Regions from separate parts of the Thioalkalivibrio sp. ALM2T genome, predicted to be linked through region 1. Evidence: predicted binding sites of a transcription regulator. Region 1 holds the regulator's gene; the other holds the start of a gene.
The links. Region 1 encodes FliA, which starts transcription of late flagellar genes. Its sites were predicted from a motif close to GCTAAAGTTNNNNNNNNNNCNGCCGATA; they were not measured.
Positions count from the first base shown of each region.

Region 2: a site for FliA is predicted at 3,088-3,115, ahead of F816_RS0102550 (methyl-accepting chemotaxis protein). Genes of this name have one in related genera too.

Region 1 is NZ_KB906556.1:145,661-151,886, reverse strand. Features, by position in the region: gene F816_RS0100660 (chemotaxis protein CheA) at 1-708, opposite strand, end outside; gene F816_RS0100655 (protein phosphatase CheZ) at 753-1,529, opposite strand; gene cheY (chemotaxis response regulator CheY) at 1,625-2,005, opposite strand; gene F816_RS0100645 (RNA polymerase sigma factor FliA) at 2,047-2,814, opposite strand; gene F816_RS0100640 (MinD/ParA family protein) at 2,811-3,635, opposite strand; partial or broken gene flhF (flagellar biosynthesis protein FlhF) at 3,804-4,896, opposite strand; gene flhA (flagellar biosynthesis protein FlhA) at 4,940-6,226, opposite strand, start outside.
Region 2 is NZ_KB906556.1:549,039-555,264, forward strand. Features, by position in the region: gene F816_RS0102545 (amidohydrolase family protein) at 1-818, shown strand, start outside; gene F816_RS0102550 (methyl-accepting chemotaxis protein) at 1,112-3,022, opposite strand; gene F816_RS0102555 (DASS family sodium-coupled anion symporter) at 3,184-4,692, opposite strand; gene F816_RS0102560 (superoxide dismutase) at 4,854-5,435, shown strand; gene F816_RS0102565 (acetylornithine transaminase) at 5,539-6,226, shown strand, end outside.

The sequences.
Region 1 (6,226 bases):
AGGGGCGTCCGCAGCCGGTCCGGGCGATGCCGGACCTCCGCCCTTGGCCTGCAACTCGTCCAATAGGTTCTCGAATTCGTCATCGCTGATCAGATCACCGCCCGAGTCTTCGCTGGCCCCGGCGCCGCCCGGCACGGCCGCGTCCACGGGTGCCGGGGCACCGTCACCGTGCAACGTATCCAGCAGGGCCTCGAATTCGTCGTCCGTGATCTCCTCCCCGCCGCCCACCATGGCATCGCCCGGGGCCGAGGCCTGGGGCTCGGGGACTGGCTCCGGTTCAGGCGCGGGCGGCGCCGCGGCGGTATCTCCGGCGACGTCTTCGTTTTTTGCCATGCGCCGCAGGTCCTCGACCACCGCGGCATCGGCGGGGGTCGGGTCCATGCCGGAGCGCAGATCCCCGAACATGACGTTCAGGGAGTCCAGCACGCGGAGCATGGTGTCCATCAGATGGCTATCGGCCCGGCGCTCGCCGTTGCGCAGCAGATTGAAGACGTCCTCGGCGTGATGACAAACCGTCACCAGCGGATCCAGGCTCAAAAACCCGGCGCCCCCCTTGATGGTGTGGAAGCTTCGAAAGACCGCATTCAACAGATCCCGGTCGTCCGGATTCTGTTCCAGGTCGATGAGTTGCTCGTTGAGCCCCTCCAGCAGTTCCCCGGCCTCGATCAGGAAGTCCTGAAGGATTTCGTCATTGGGGTCGATGGCCATTCAGTCTCTCCGGTCCCGTGGCGCCAGTCGTATGGGGGGCACTGCTAGAAGCCCAGGCTTGATAGCAGATCGTCCACCTCGTCCTGTCCTTGAACGACATCTGCGCTGGAATCTTGAGTCTTTGGCACACTGGGGCCGTGGCCCTTGCGGTCCGCCTCGCGGTCTTCTTCGCCACGCTCCAGGGACGCTTCGGCCGCTTCGACCTGCTCCATGCGCCCGCTGGAGAGCCGAATCAGGGTAACGAGGTTCTCTTCAAGGTCGGTCACCAGCTGAATCACGCGGCGAATCACCTGGCCGGTAATGTCCTGATAACTTTGTGCCATCAGCACCTCGGAGAGCAGCCGCCGCAACTCCTCGGCGTCCTCGCCCGCTTGCCCGAAAAAGCTGTCCAGCTCACGCGCGAAATCGCGGAATTCGTCCACCGAGAGCTGCCGGTTGCGAAACCGCGTCCATTTGGCGGTCAAGTCGGCCGCCTGCTGGCTGAACGACTCCGCGATCGGCAGGCTCGACTCGATGGCGCCCATCGTGGCGTGCGCGGCCTGCTCGGTCATGGTGACCACGTAATTCAGGCGTTCCTTCGCATCCGGGATCTCCGCCTGGGTCAGCTCTACCAGACGCGAGTCCCCACGGAAGCTTTGCAAGGCCTCGTGAAGGTCGCGCGTCAGCTTGCCCAGTTCATCGAAGAGCTCGCGGTCGTAAGGACGCGCTAGATCCTGCACCAGCGCGCGCGCCGCCGCGTCGTCGCCCGCCTCGAGCGTCTGCACCAGTTGCCGGGCCAGCTCGAGCTGGCCGTCGCGTGGGGGGTGTTCCTGTTCAGTCATGAGGAGCCTCTTGCTGGTACGGCGCCGAAGGAGCCGGGGCACGTCCACCCGCGCAAGCGAGACGGACGTCGTCCGTATTCATCACCGGGCGATGCTTAGCCCTGTGCTTCAATACGTTCGAAGATCTTGTCGATCTTTTCCTTCAGCGTTTCGGCGGTAAACGGCTTGACCACGTAACCGTTCACACCTGCCTCCGCCGCCTCCACGATCTGGTCGCGCTTGGCCTCGGCCGTCACCATCAACACCGGCATCGACTTCAGGTTGGCATCCGCCCGGACGGCCTTCAGCAGGTCGATGCCCGGCATATTGGGCATGTTCCAGTCGGTAATCAGGAAGTCGAAGTCACCATTTTGCAGCATCGGCAGCGCGGTGCTGCCGTCGTCGGCTTCCTGCGTATTATTGAAGCCAAGATCGCGCAAGAGGTTCTTGATAATGCGCCGCATCGTGGAAAAATCGTCCACGATGAGAATTTTCATTCCCTTGTCCACACGTCACTCCGGGATTCGTAAGGTGAGTTTTAGAATAACTGCAAAGCCGTGCCGTCTTCGAGCCACGACCCCATGCGCGCGCGCAGCCGGATGACCGCCTGGCTGCGAATCTGGCTCACGCGCGACTCGGTCACGCCCAGAACAGCCCCGATCTCACGCAGATTCAGTTCTTCGGTGTAATACAGCGACAGCACCAGGCGTTCGCGTTCAGGCAGATCCCCAAGGGCCTCGGCCAACTCCTCGCGAAACTCGCCAGCCTCAAGGCTACGCGACGGCGAGACTTCCTGCCCCTCGATCACGCGATCGGCCCCGTCATCACCACCACCCAGATCGTCCAGCGCAAACAGATGGGCCCCGGCGTGGTCCTTGAGCATGTCGTAATAGTCATCGATCGCCACGTCCAGTTCCGCCGCCACTTCGCTCCCCCGCGCCGCACGCCCCTCGCGGGCCTCGACACTCTGGATCGCGGCGGCAATACGCCGGCTGTTGCGATGCACCGAACGCGGCGTCCAGTCACTGCGCCGCAATTCGTCGATCATCGCACCGCGGATGCGGATTCCGGCGTAGGTGGCAAAGGTCGCCCCCTGCCCGCCCTCGAACTGCCGCGCCGCCTCCAGAAGGCCGATCATGCCGGCCTGGATCAGATCATCGACCTGGACCGAGGCCGGCAGACGGGCCATCAGGTGGTGCGCGATGCGGTGCACCAGTTCAACGTGATCGGCAATCAACTTCTCGTGCCCACCGGTCGCGGTGGACGTCGCCTGGTAGCCGGAAAGTCGATTACGCGTCGTCATCATGCACTCTGCAGCATTCGTTCCACGAAGAACCCGACGCCCCCGTGGTCACCCCCACCAACCGGCCAACGGTCCACCGTGCGTGCCAGTTCGGCAAACGCCTTGCCGGCCGGACTGCCGGGATACTGCTGAACCACCGGTGCCCTTTTCTGCACGGACTTGCGCAGATGTTCGTCCATGGGGATATAGCCGGCCAGATCGAGGACCACTTCCGGCAGGTAATTGCCACAGACAGTATTGAGTTTCTGCATCAGCCGCTCCGCACCCTCGCGTCCGCTGACCATGTTGGTGACCATCCGGAAACGCCGCAGCCCGTGGTCACGATGCAGCACCTTGATCAGGGCATAGGCATCGGTAATCGAAGCCGGCTCGTCGCAGACCACCACCAGGGTCTCCTGCACCGCCCGGCAGAACGAAGTCACCGACTCCTGCAGGCCCGCAGCGGTATCCACGATCAGGACATCCAGCGGCTTGCGGTAGGCACTGAAGGCATGGATCAGACCCGCGTGCTCGGCCGGCGTGAGGTTCGCCATCGCCGCGATACCGGAGGCCGACGGGACCACCTTCACCCCATCCGGCCCCTGGACCAGGACATCGTCCAGGCTGTCCACCGCGCCGGTCACCAGGTCGTGCAGGGTGCGCTCCGGGCGCATCCCGAGCAACAGGTCCACGTTGGCCAGGCCCAGGTCCGCATCGAACAGCATCACCTCGCGGCCCAGCCGGGCCAGGCCGACCGCCAGATTGACCGACACGTTGGTCTTCCCGACCCCGCCCTTGCCCGAGGCGACCGCAATGACCTTCAACGGCTTGTTAGTGCGTGGCATAACGCCCCTTTCCAACCGGCTGAATCAGTTCCAGTGTTGCCGGCTCGGACCCCTGAGCCGGGCGCAGCGGCGAACGCGAGCGTCGCGGCGGTTCCATCTCGGCCAGCCGTTCGGCAGCCCAAGTCTCACGGGCATTGCCACCCACCTGCGCACCCTCCGCATCGTCGTCCAGCGCCAGGCGGGTCAGATACCCCGTATCGACCCGGTGAAAATCCTCCGCGATGCGCTGGCCATCGCTTACGAACCCAAGTCCCAGGTGCTGGTCCAGCAGGACCGACAGGACCTCGCCCAGCTGTTCTGCCTCGTCCAGCTTGGTCAGCACCAGCGCCGAGGGATCCGCCTTGCGAAACGCCTCCAGCACCCGCCGCAAGGTACTGCCCTGGGTCGTGGCCGACACGACCAACCAGCTCTCGGCACGGATATCCGGCGGCAGATGTGCGAACAGCGACTCCTCCTCCACCGCGCGCGGCGCCTGCCCGGCGGTGTCCACCAGGATCAGGTGGCCATCGTCCACGCGCCGCGCCAGATCGCGCAGTTCGCGCGCATTCTGCAACACGCGCACCGAGATCCCCGCCATCTGCGCAAAGGCTTGCAACTGCCGTGTGGCACCGATGCGCTGGCTGTCCAGGGTCACCAGCGTAACCGAATCCGGTCCCATCCGACGGATCTGGCGCAACGCGATCCGTGCCAGCGTGGTGGTCTTGCCGACACCCGTCGGCCCCACCATCGCCAGCAGCCCGCCCTCGTCCAGAATCGCCGGGCGATGCGTGGCAATCGCACCCGAAAGCCGGGCGCGGAGACGCTCCCAAGCCTGCTCGGGGGAGCTGTCATCGAGGATGCTGCCCGCCAGGCTGCGGGCCAGCGATTCACTGAAGCCGCGGTCGATCAGGCGGACCTTGCATTCTGCCGCCAGGGGGTGACGGGCCGCCCAGCGAGCCTCGTCACTCTCCGCATACTGACGCGTCATCAGGCTGCGCAGGTCACGCAACTCCTGCCGCATCGCGGTGAGCTCGGGATCGGCCGGCCAGGAAGGCGCCACCGAATTCGGGGCGCGGTCGGCGGTACGCGCCTCGCGGGCCGGCTTTTCGGCCTCCGGCTCGCGCACCGGCTCCGAGGACTCGCCATCCTCCAGGGCGGCGACCACCTCCAACCAGCCATCCACCCGGCGACTGGAGAGGATCACGGCATCTTCTCCCTGTTGTTCGCGCACCTGACGCATGGCGTCGCGCATGTCCCGGGCCCGATATCGTCTGACATTCATGCTTTGATCTCCTGCGCCGCTCGCGCGGCGGAACCCCTATGTCTCATGCGGACTGCTTCGCCGTTTCTTCCTGACCGACCGTGGCGACTACCCGAATCCGCCGGTTGTCGGGGATCTCGGTAAACGCCAGGACGGTGAGGCTGCGAACCGCGCCGCGCAACCAGCCGGCAATCCAGGAACGGATCTCCGGTGCCACCACCAGGATCGCCGCTTGACCGGCTGTCTCCTGGCGGCGCGCCGCGTCCGCAACCGAACGCTGCAACCGTTCCGCCAGCCCGGGCTCCAGTCCAACCGTGCCACCCGAGCTGCCCTGCAGGGACTTATGCAAGAGCTGTTCCAGCGAAGGGTCCAGGGCGATCAGTGGCAGCTCATCCTCCGGTCCCACAAGGTCCTGGACGATGGAACGCGACAGCGCGACGCGCACCGCAGCGGTCAAAGTGCCGGGATCCTGACTCTTCACCCCGTCGTCTGCCAGGGTTTCGGCGATCGTGCGCAGGTCGCGGATCGAGACCTGCTCGGCCAGCAGGTTCTGCAACACCTTCAGCACGATCGAAAGCGACAGCGTCTTGGGCACGAGGTTCTCCACGAGCTTCGGCGAATGCCGCGCCAGCTGATCCAGCAGATGCTGTGCCTCCTCGTGCCCGATCAGGCGGTGAGCGTTCTCGCGGAACACCTGCGACAAATGCGTCGCAATCACCGTGGAACAGTCGACTACGGTATAGCCGGCGCCCTGGGCCTGGTCGCGATCCGACGGGTCGATCCACAGGGCATCCAGGTTGAAGGTCGGGTCCTTGGTCGGGGTGCCCGGCACGGTGCCGAAGACCTCGCCCGGATTGATCGCCAGTTCGCGGTCGGGGAATACCTCGGCCTCGGCCACGGTGACCCCCAGCAGGCTGATCCGATAGGCGTTCGGACTGAGCTCCAGGTTGTCGCGGATGTGCACCGGCTGCAGCAGGAACCCGAGCTCCTGCGACAGCTTGCGGCGCACGCCCTTGATCCGTCCCATCAACTGGCCGTCCTGGGTACGGTCCACCAGCGGGATCAGGCGGTAGCCGACTTCAAGGGAGACCAGATCCACCGGCGGGACATCTTCCCAGGTCAGGTCGCGATCCTCCGAACGCGCCCCGCCCTCGTCTTCCTGCGGGATGCGCTCCACTTCCACCTCGGCCTCGCGGCTCCGGCGCTTGAGCAGATAGGCCCAGCCAAAGATCAGCGCCGCCAGGCCCAGGAACACGGCGTTCGGCATGCCCGGCACGACGCCCAGCGCGCCGATCACGCCACCGGCGACGTACAGGACCCGCGGGTTGGAGAACATCTGCCCATACACCTG
Region 2 (6,226 bases), 400 kb from region 1:
ACCATTCCCTGCTCGGCGCCACGCTCGGGCTGACCCTGCCCTTCACGGTCGCCAGCGCCGAGCCCCCGATCTTCGATGCCCACCTGCACTATCGCCCAGCGGTGGCCGAAACCTTTGGCATCAGCGACGTGGGCCGCACCCTGGCCTCCAATGACGTGCGCAGCGCCATCGTCATGTCGACCGAAGGCGGCTTGATTCGTCGCCTGCAAGCGGGCTCGGATACCCGCATCGTGCCGTTCCTGGAAGTCTCCCACCGCCTGGGCAAGAAGATGGACTGGATGCACGTCGAGGACCTGGGCGCCCGCATTGCCGACATGCTGGACGAATCCGACGTGGCCTGGCACGGGCTGGGCGAGTTTCACATCCTGGCAGACGACCGCTTCGGACCCGGCTTCGAACAGTTGCTGGACCTGGCCGTGGCCCGTGATCTGACCATCATGATCCACGGCGACCCCGCCGTGATCGACCACGCCTACGCCACCCACCCCGAGGTCCGCATCCTCTGGGCCCACGCCGGCAGCTACGCCTACCCGCCCCTGGTGCAGGACTACCTCGAGCGCCACCCGCGCATGAACATGGACCTGTCCATGCGCAACCCGCGCATTAACCCCGGTGGTCAGATCGACGACGACTGGTTCGAGCTGTTCCTCACCCATCCGGATCGCTTCATGATCGGCGTGGACACGTTCACCACCACGCGCTGGGAACAGTACACGCACCTGAAAGACGAGACCCGCGCCTGGCTCGCCCAGCTGCCCGACAACGTCGCCCGCGCGATTGCCTTCGAAAACGGCGAACGCCTCTTTCCCGCTCAGTAAGGGCCTTTGTTCACCACAAAGCCCACGAAGGCACGAAGGTCACCGAGAACGGCAAGGACAATGACGAAAGATCATGATCGGACTGTGGTCTGACGTCGTAGGGCCATCATCCGACCTTTTCCTTCCCAGGCCTTCTCCCAGTCCTCTGCGTCCTCCGTGGTCCAATCACCCTTGACCTGGCCCTTCTTGGTGTCTTCGTGGACTTCGTGGTGAAACAGCCCTTTTCCCCACACGCATAAGAAAGCCCGCGCTCCCCGAACAGGGAGGCGGGCTCGACACCATCGGGTCGAGTATCAGACCTTGAACTGACCCACGCGCTCCTGCTGCTGGGAGGCGAGCTTGGACAGCTCCTCCGAGGCATTGCGGATCTGCTCGGAGCCCGCCGCGGTCTGGTCCAGCACCTCGGTGATGTTGGCCACGTTGCGGTTGATCTCCTCGGCCACGGTGGACTGCTCCTCGGCGGCGCTGGCGATCTGCGTGTTCATGTCGCTGATGCGAGTCACCGACTGGGTGATCGCGTTCAGCGATTCGCCGGCGAGGTTCACCTGCTCGACACTCTCGTGGGCCTTGGAACGCCCATCTTCCATCGCCTGCACCGCCTCGCGCGTACCGCTCTGGACCCGCTCGATCATCTGCTGGATCTCGTGCGTCGAGTCCTGCGTCCGGCTGGCCAGGGTGCGCACCTCGTCGGCCACCACGGCGAAGCCGCGACCCTGCTCGCCAGCGCGGGCCGCCTCGATCGCGGCATTCAGCGCCAGCAGGTTGGTCTGGTCGGCAATGTCGCCGATCACCTCGAGGACCTTGTTGATCTGCTCGGCATCCTGCGACAGGCGGGTGACCACCTCGGCCGCATTGTCGACCTGTCTGGACAGACCATTGATCGCGGTGACCGTCTTCTGCACCACCTGCTGACCGGCCACGGCGTCCTGGTCCGTAGCCTGGGCGGCCGCCGCCGCATCCGCGGCATTGCGGGCGACTTCCTGCACGGTGGCGGTCATCTCGTTCATCGCGGTGGCGACCTGGTCGGTCTCCGCCTTCTGGCGGCGCACCTGCTCGTTGGTCTCCTCGCTGGTCGCGGACAGCTCGTTGGACGCGGCAGCGACCTGATCGGAACCCGCCGCTACTTGCTGGATCAACACGCGAATCTTCTCGACAAAGCGGTTGAACACCACCGCCAGATCGCCCAACTCGTTCCGGCCGGACACCTCCAGCTGACGCGTCAGGTCACCCTCGCCACTGGCGATGTCGTCCAGACGTTCCACCGTCTGGCAGAGCGGGCGCACGATGCTGCGGGTCAGGAACCAGGCCAGCAGCACGCCCAGAACCACCGCAATCACGCCGACCATGACCACCGTGCCGGTGGCGTTGCGGGTCATGGTCACGTAGGCGCTGCGGTCCACCATCAGTTCCAGCACACCCACCGCATCGCCGGAGAAATCGCGCACCGGCCGGGCGATCACCGCCATCGGCTCGCCCTGGTAGATCACGTTGCGCACCAGGCGCTCGCCCTGGAGCACTTCGCGCATCTCGGCTGCATTGAAGGTCGCTTCGCCTTCGATGGTCCCGCCAAAGCGGTTGAACCGACCCTCATCGCGCAGGTAGAGCGCGACCGGTGCACCCAGCTCCTCGGTGAACTGCTCGAAGAAGGGGGCGCCGAAGGACAGCCCGAACTCCACCGAACCCACGTGCTCTCCGTTGTGAGCGATGGGGACCACGCCGCGGATACCCAGGCCGGCCACGCCCTCTTCCAGGCCCGAGATCGGGGCGCGGCGGTCGTTGGTGTCGACGACCGTCTGGCGAAAACCGGACAGGTCATCGCCATAGCGGTCCGGGCGATGCACGCGCAGGAAGGAGGTCGCCGGCGGCGTGTGGAACTGATACTGGCGCACGCCGTAGTCGGCGCTCAGGGACTCGAAACTCGGCACGGTCATCGCGGCCAGGCGATCGCGATCCCCATTGGCCATGGCCTCCTGCACATCCGGGATACGGGCCACGGTCTCCGCCATCGCGGTCGCGCGCGCCGACTCCTGGTCCAGCCGATCCAGCAACTGGCCAGCCAAGTCGTTCAGCTCCCGCTGCTCCGCCCTGTCCGCCATCGTACCCAGGGCATTCATCACCACGACCAGGGTCAGGACCACGGCGAGAACCACCACGCCGATGATGCCCACCATGAGCCGTACGCCAATTCGAATATTGTTGAACATGTCTGTGCGTCCTTCGGTCTGCCGGTCAGCGCCAGCTCGCAAAATAATGGGCCGTTCGTCCTCCCTAGCGGCGGCGAATCCTAGAACTTGAGCATGGAAGGCTTTTCATCCCCACAAGAACATCGGGGACAGGGCAATCACAGAACGAATCCGCGCAGCGGCTACACCAGCAGGGCCTCGGCGAAGATGTAGACCGCCAGGCTGATCAGCACCAGCGCCACCACGGAAAGCAGGGCCCCGCCCCGCACCATGTCCAGCACCTGCAGGCGGTTGCTGGCGAACACGATGGCATTCGGCGGGGTCGCCACCGGCAGCATGAAGGCCACGGAAGCGGCAAAGGCGACGGGTAGTGCCAGCATCAGTACCGGCACGTCCATGCTCAGCGCAAACGCGGTGACCAGGGGTAGCAGCGTCGCGGCCGTGGCCGTATTGCTGGTTACGTGGCTCAGCGTCATGGTCAGCAACACCACCCCGGCCATGATCAGGATCAACGGCCAGGTCTGCGCAATCACCAGGGCATCGGCCGCCAGCTCCGCCAGGCCACTGGACTCGATGGCCGCCCCCAGGCTCAGGCCGCCTCCGACCAGCAGCAGCACGCCCCACGGCAGCTCGCGGGTATTGTCCCAGGCCAGCAGCCGGCGCTGTTCCCCGGAACCCGAGGGGATCAGGAACAACAAACCGGCCCCCAGGATCGCAATGCCGGCATCGGTCAGGGAAATGGGCAACCAGCCCTCCAGCAGCGGCCGTGTCAGCCAGGCCAGCGCGACCAGCACGAACACCGCCGCCACGCGCTTCTCTGCGGTCGACCAGCGTCCGACCGAGGCGCGCTGCTCGTCCAGCAGGGCGCGCAGGCCGTTCAGTTCGACCCGGTGCACCGGGAACACCCAGCGCGTCAGCAACCACCACGCCAGGGCCAGGAGGATCGCCGCCAGCGGAAGCCCCAGGGTCATCCACTCCAGAAAGCCGATCTCCATCCCGTGGCGATCCCCGAGATAGGCGGCAGTCAGGGCGTTCGGCGGCGAGCCGATGATGGTCGCCATACCCCCGATGTTCGCGGCAAAGGCGATGCCCAGCAGCAACGCCAGGGCCGGGCGCCGCGACTCCGCACTCGCCCCCGGACCCTGTGGCGATGCGCCCCGTTCGATCAGACCCAGCACCGACAGTGCGATCGGCAGCATCAGCGCCGCGGTCGCGGTATTGCTGACCCACATGGACAACCCGGCCGTGGCCAGCATGAAGGCCCCGACCAGGGCGTGCAGACGATTCCCGGAGCGCGCCACAATCGCCAGCGCCATGCGCCGGTGCAAATCCCAGCGCTGCACCGCCAAGGCGATCGCAAAGCCGCCCATGAACAGGAAGATGATCGGGTTCGCGTAGGGCGCGGTCGCGTTCTCCATCGAGGTGATCTCGAGGATCGGGAGGATCGCGATCGGCAGCAGCGCCGTGACCGGCAGCGGCAACGCCTCGCTGATCCACCAGGTCGCCATGAACAGCGTCAGCCCCAGCACCCACCAAGCGGCCGGATCGAACCCCATCGGCGCCGGCACCAGCAGGAACAGCACAAAGATCGCCGGGCCCAGCATCAGGCCGATCCGGGCGCGCCAGTCCACCGTCGAGCGCTTCGCCACTGCCACTTCGCCTTCCTGCCCCGTCTCGTCGGTATCCGCCATGCGCCTCGTCTTGTGGGAAATCCGCCGGGGTGAAAACCAACCGGCGTCATCGGAAATTGCATCGCCCGGGCAACGTGACTATCGTTGACACGTTCTGCGTCGCTCCCGGTTCGGGTGCGCCGCCGCCTCAGTTTCTCACGACACCGTACAAGGAGTCTTTCATGGCCTACGAACTGCCCGATCTGCCCTACGCCAAGAACGCGCTGGAGCCGCACATCTCCGCCGAGACGCTGGAATATCATCACGACAAGCACCACGCGACCTACGTGACCAAGCTGAACGGCCTTCTGCCGGGTTCCGAGTTTGAAAGCGCCTCGCTGGAAGACATCATCAAGAAGGCCCCGGCCGGCGGCATCTTCAACAACGGCGCCCAGGTCTGGAACCACACCTTCTACTTCAACTGCATGGCCCCGAACGCCGGCGGCGAACCTTCCGGCAAGCTCGCGGACGCGATCAACAGCGCCTTCGGTTCGTTCGATGCCTTCAAGGAGAAATTCAACGAATCCGCCGTCGGCAACTTCGGTTCCGGCTGGACCTGGCTGGTGCAGAACAGTGATGGCTCGGTGGAGATCGTCAACACCTCCAACGCCGCCAACCCGTTGCGCGACGGCAAGACCCCGCTGCTGACCTGCGATGTCTGGGAACACGCCTACTACATCGACTATCGCAACGCGCGCCCGAAGTACCTCGAGAACTTCTGGGCCGTGGTCAACTGGGACTTTGCTGCCCAGCAGATGAAGTAAACCCCAAAGGGTTTATATACTAGGCGCCTTTGGCCGCATGATGCGGCTGCGCCTTTCATCGAGCCGGCGGTCCTCCGCCGGCTCTTTGGTTTCGGAGAACCCAATGAACGACGCCCTGCAGAACACCTACAAGCGCCTGCCCGTCGCCTTTGAACGCGGCGAAGGTGCCTGGCTGTGGGACACCGACGGCAAGCGCTATCTGGATGCCCTGTCCGGCATTGCCGTGTGCGGTCTCGGACATGCCCACCCCAAGGTGGCACAGGCCATCTGCGACCAGGCCGGCACGCTGGTGCATACCTCCAACCTGTACCGCATCCCGCTGCAGGAACAGCTGGCCCGGCGTCTGTGCAAGCTGGCCGGCATGGACCGCGCGTTCTTCTGCAACTCCGGAGCCGAGGCCAACGAAGCGGCGATCAAGCTCGCCCGCCTGCACGGCCGCGCCCGGGGCATCGCCGAGCCCAAGATCGTGGTGATGGAGGGCAGCTTCCACGGCCGCACCCTGGCCACGCTGTCCGCCACCGGAAATCCCAAGGTGCGGGCCGGGTTCGAACCGCTGGTCTCGGGCTTCGTGCATGTCCCGCACGGCGACTTCGATGCGGTGGAGGCCCTGGCCGAAGACCCCGACGTGGTCGCCATCCTGGTCGAGCCGGTCACCGGCGAAGGCGGGATCCATGTCCCGCCCCCTGGCTACCTGCGGCGCCTGCGCGAGCTGGCCGACCGCAAGGCCTGGCTGCTCATGCTGGACGAGATCCAGGCGGGCATCGGGCGCACCGGATACTGGTTCGCCTTCC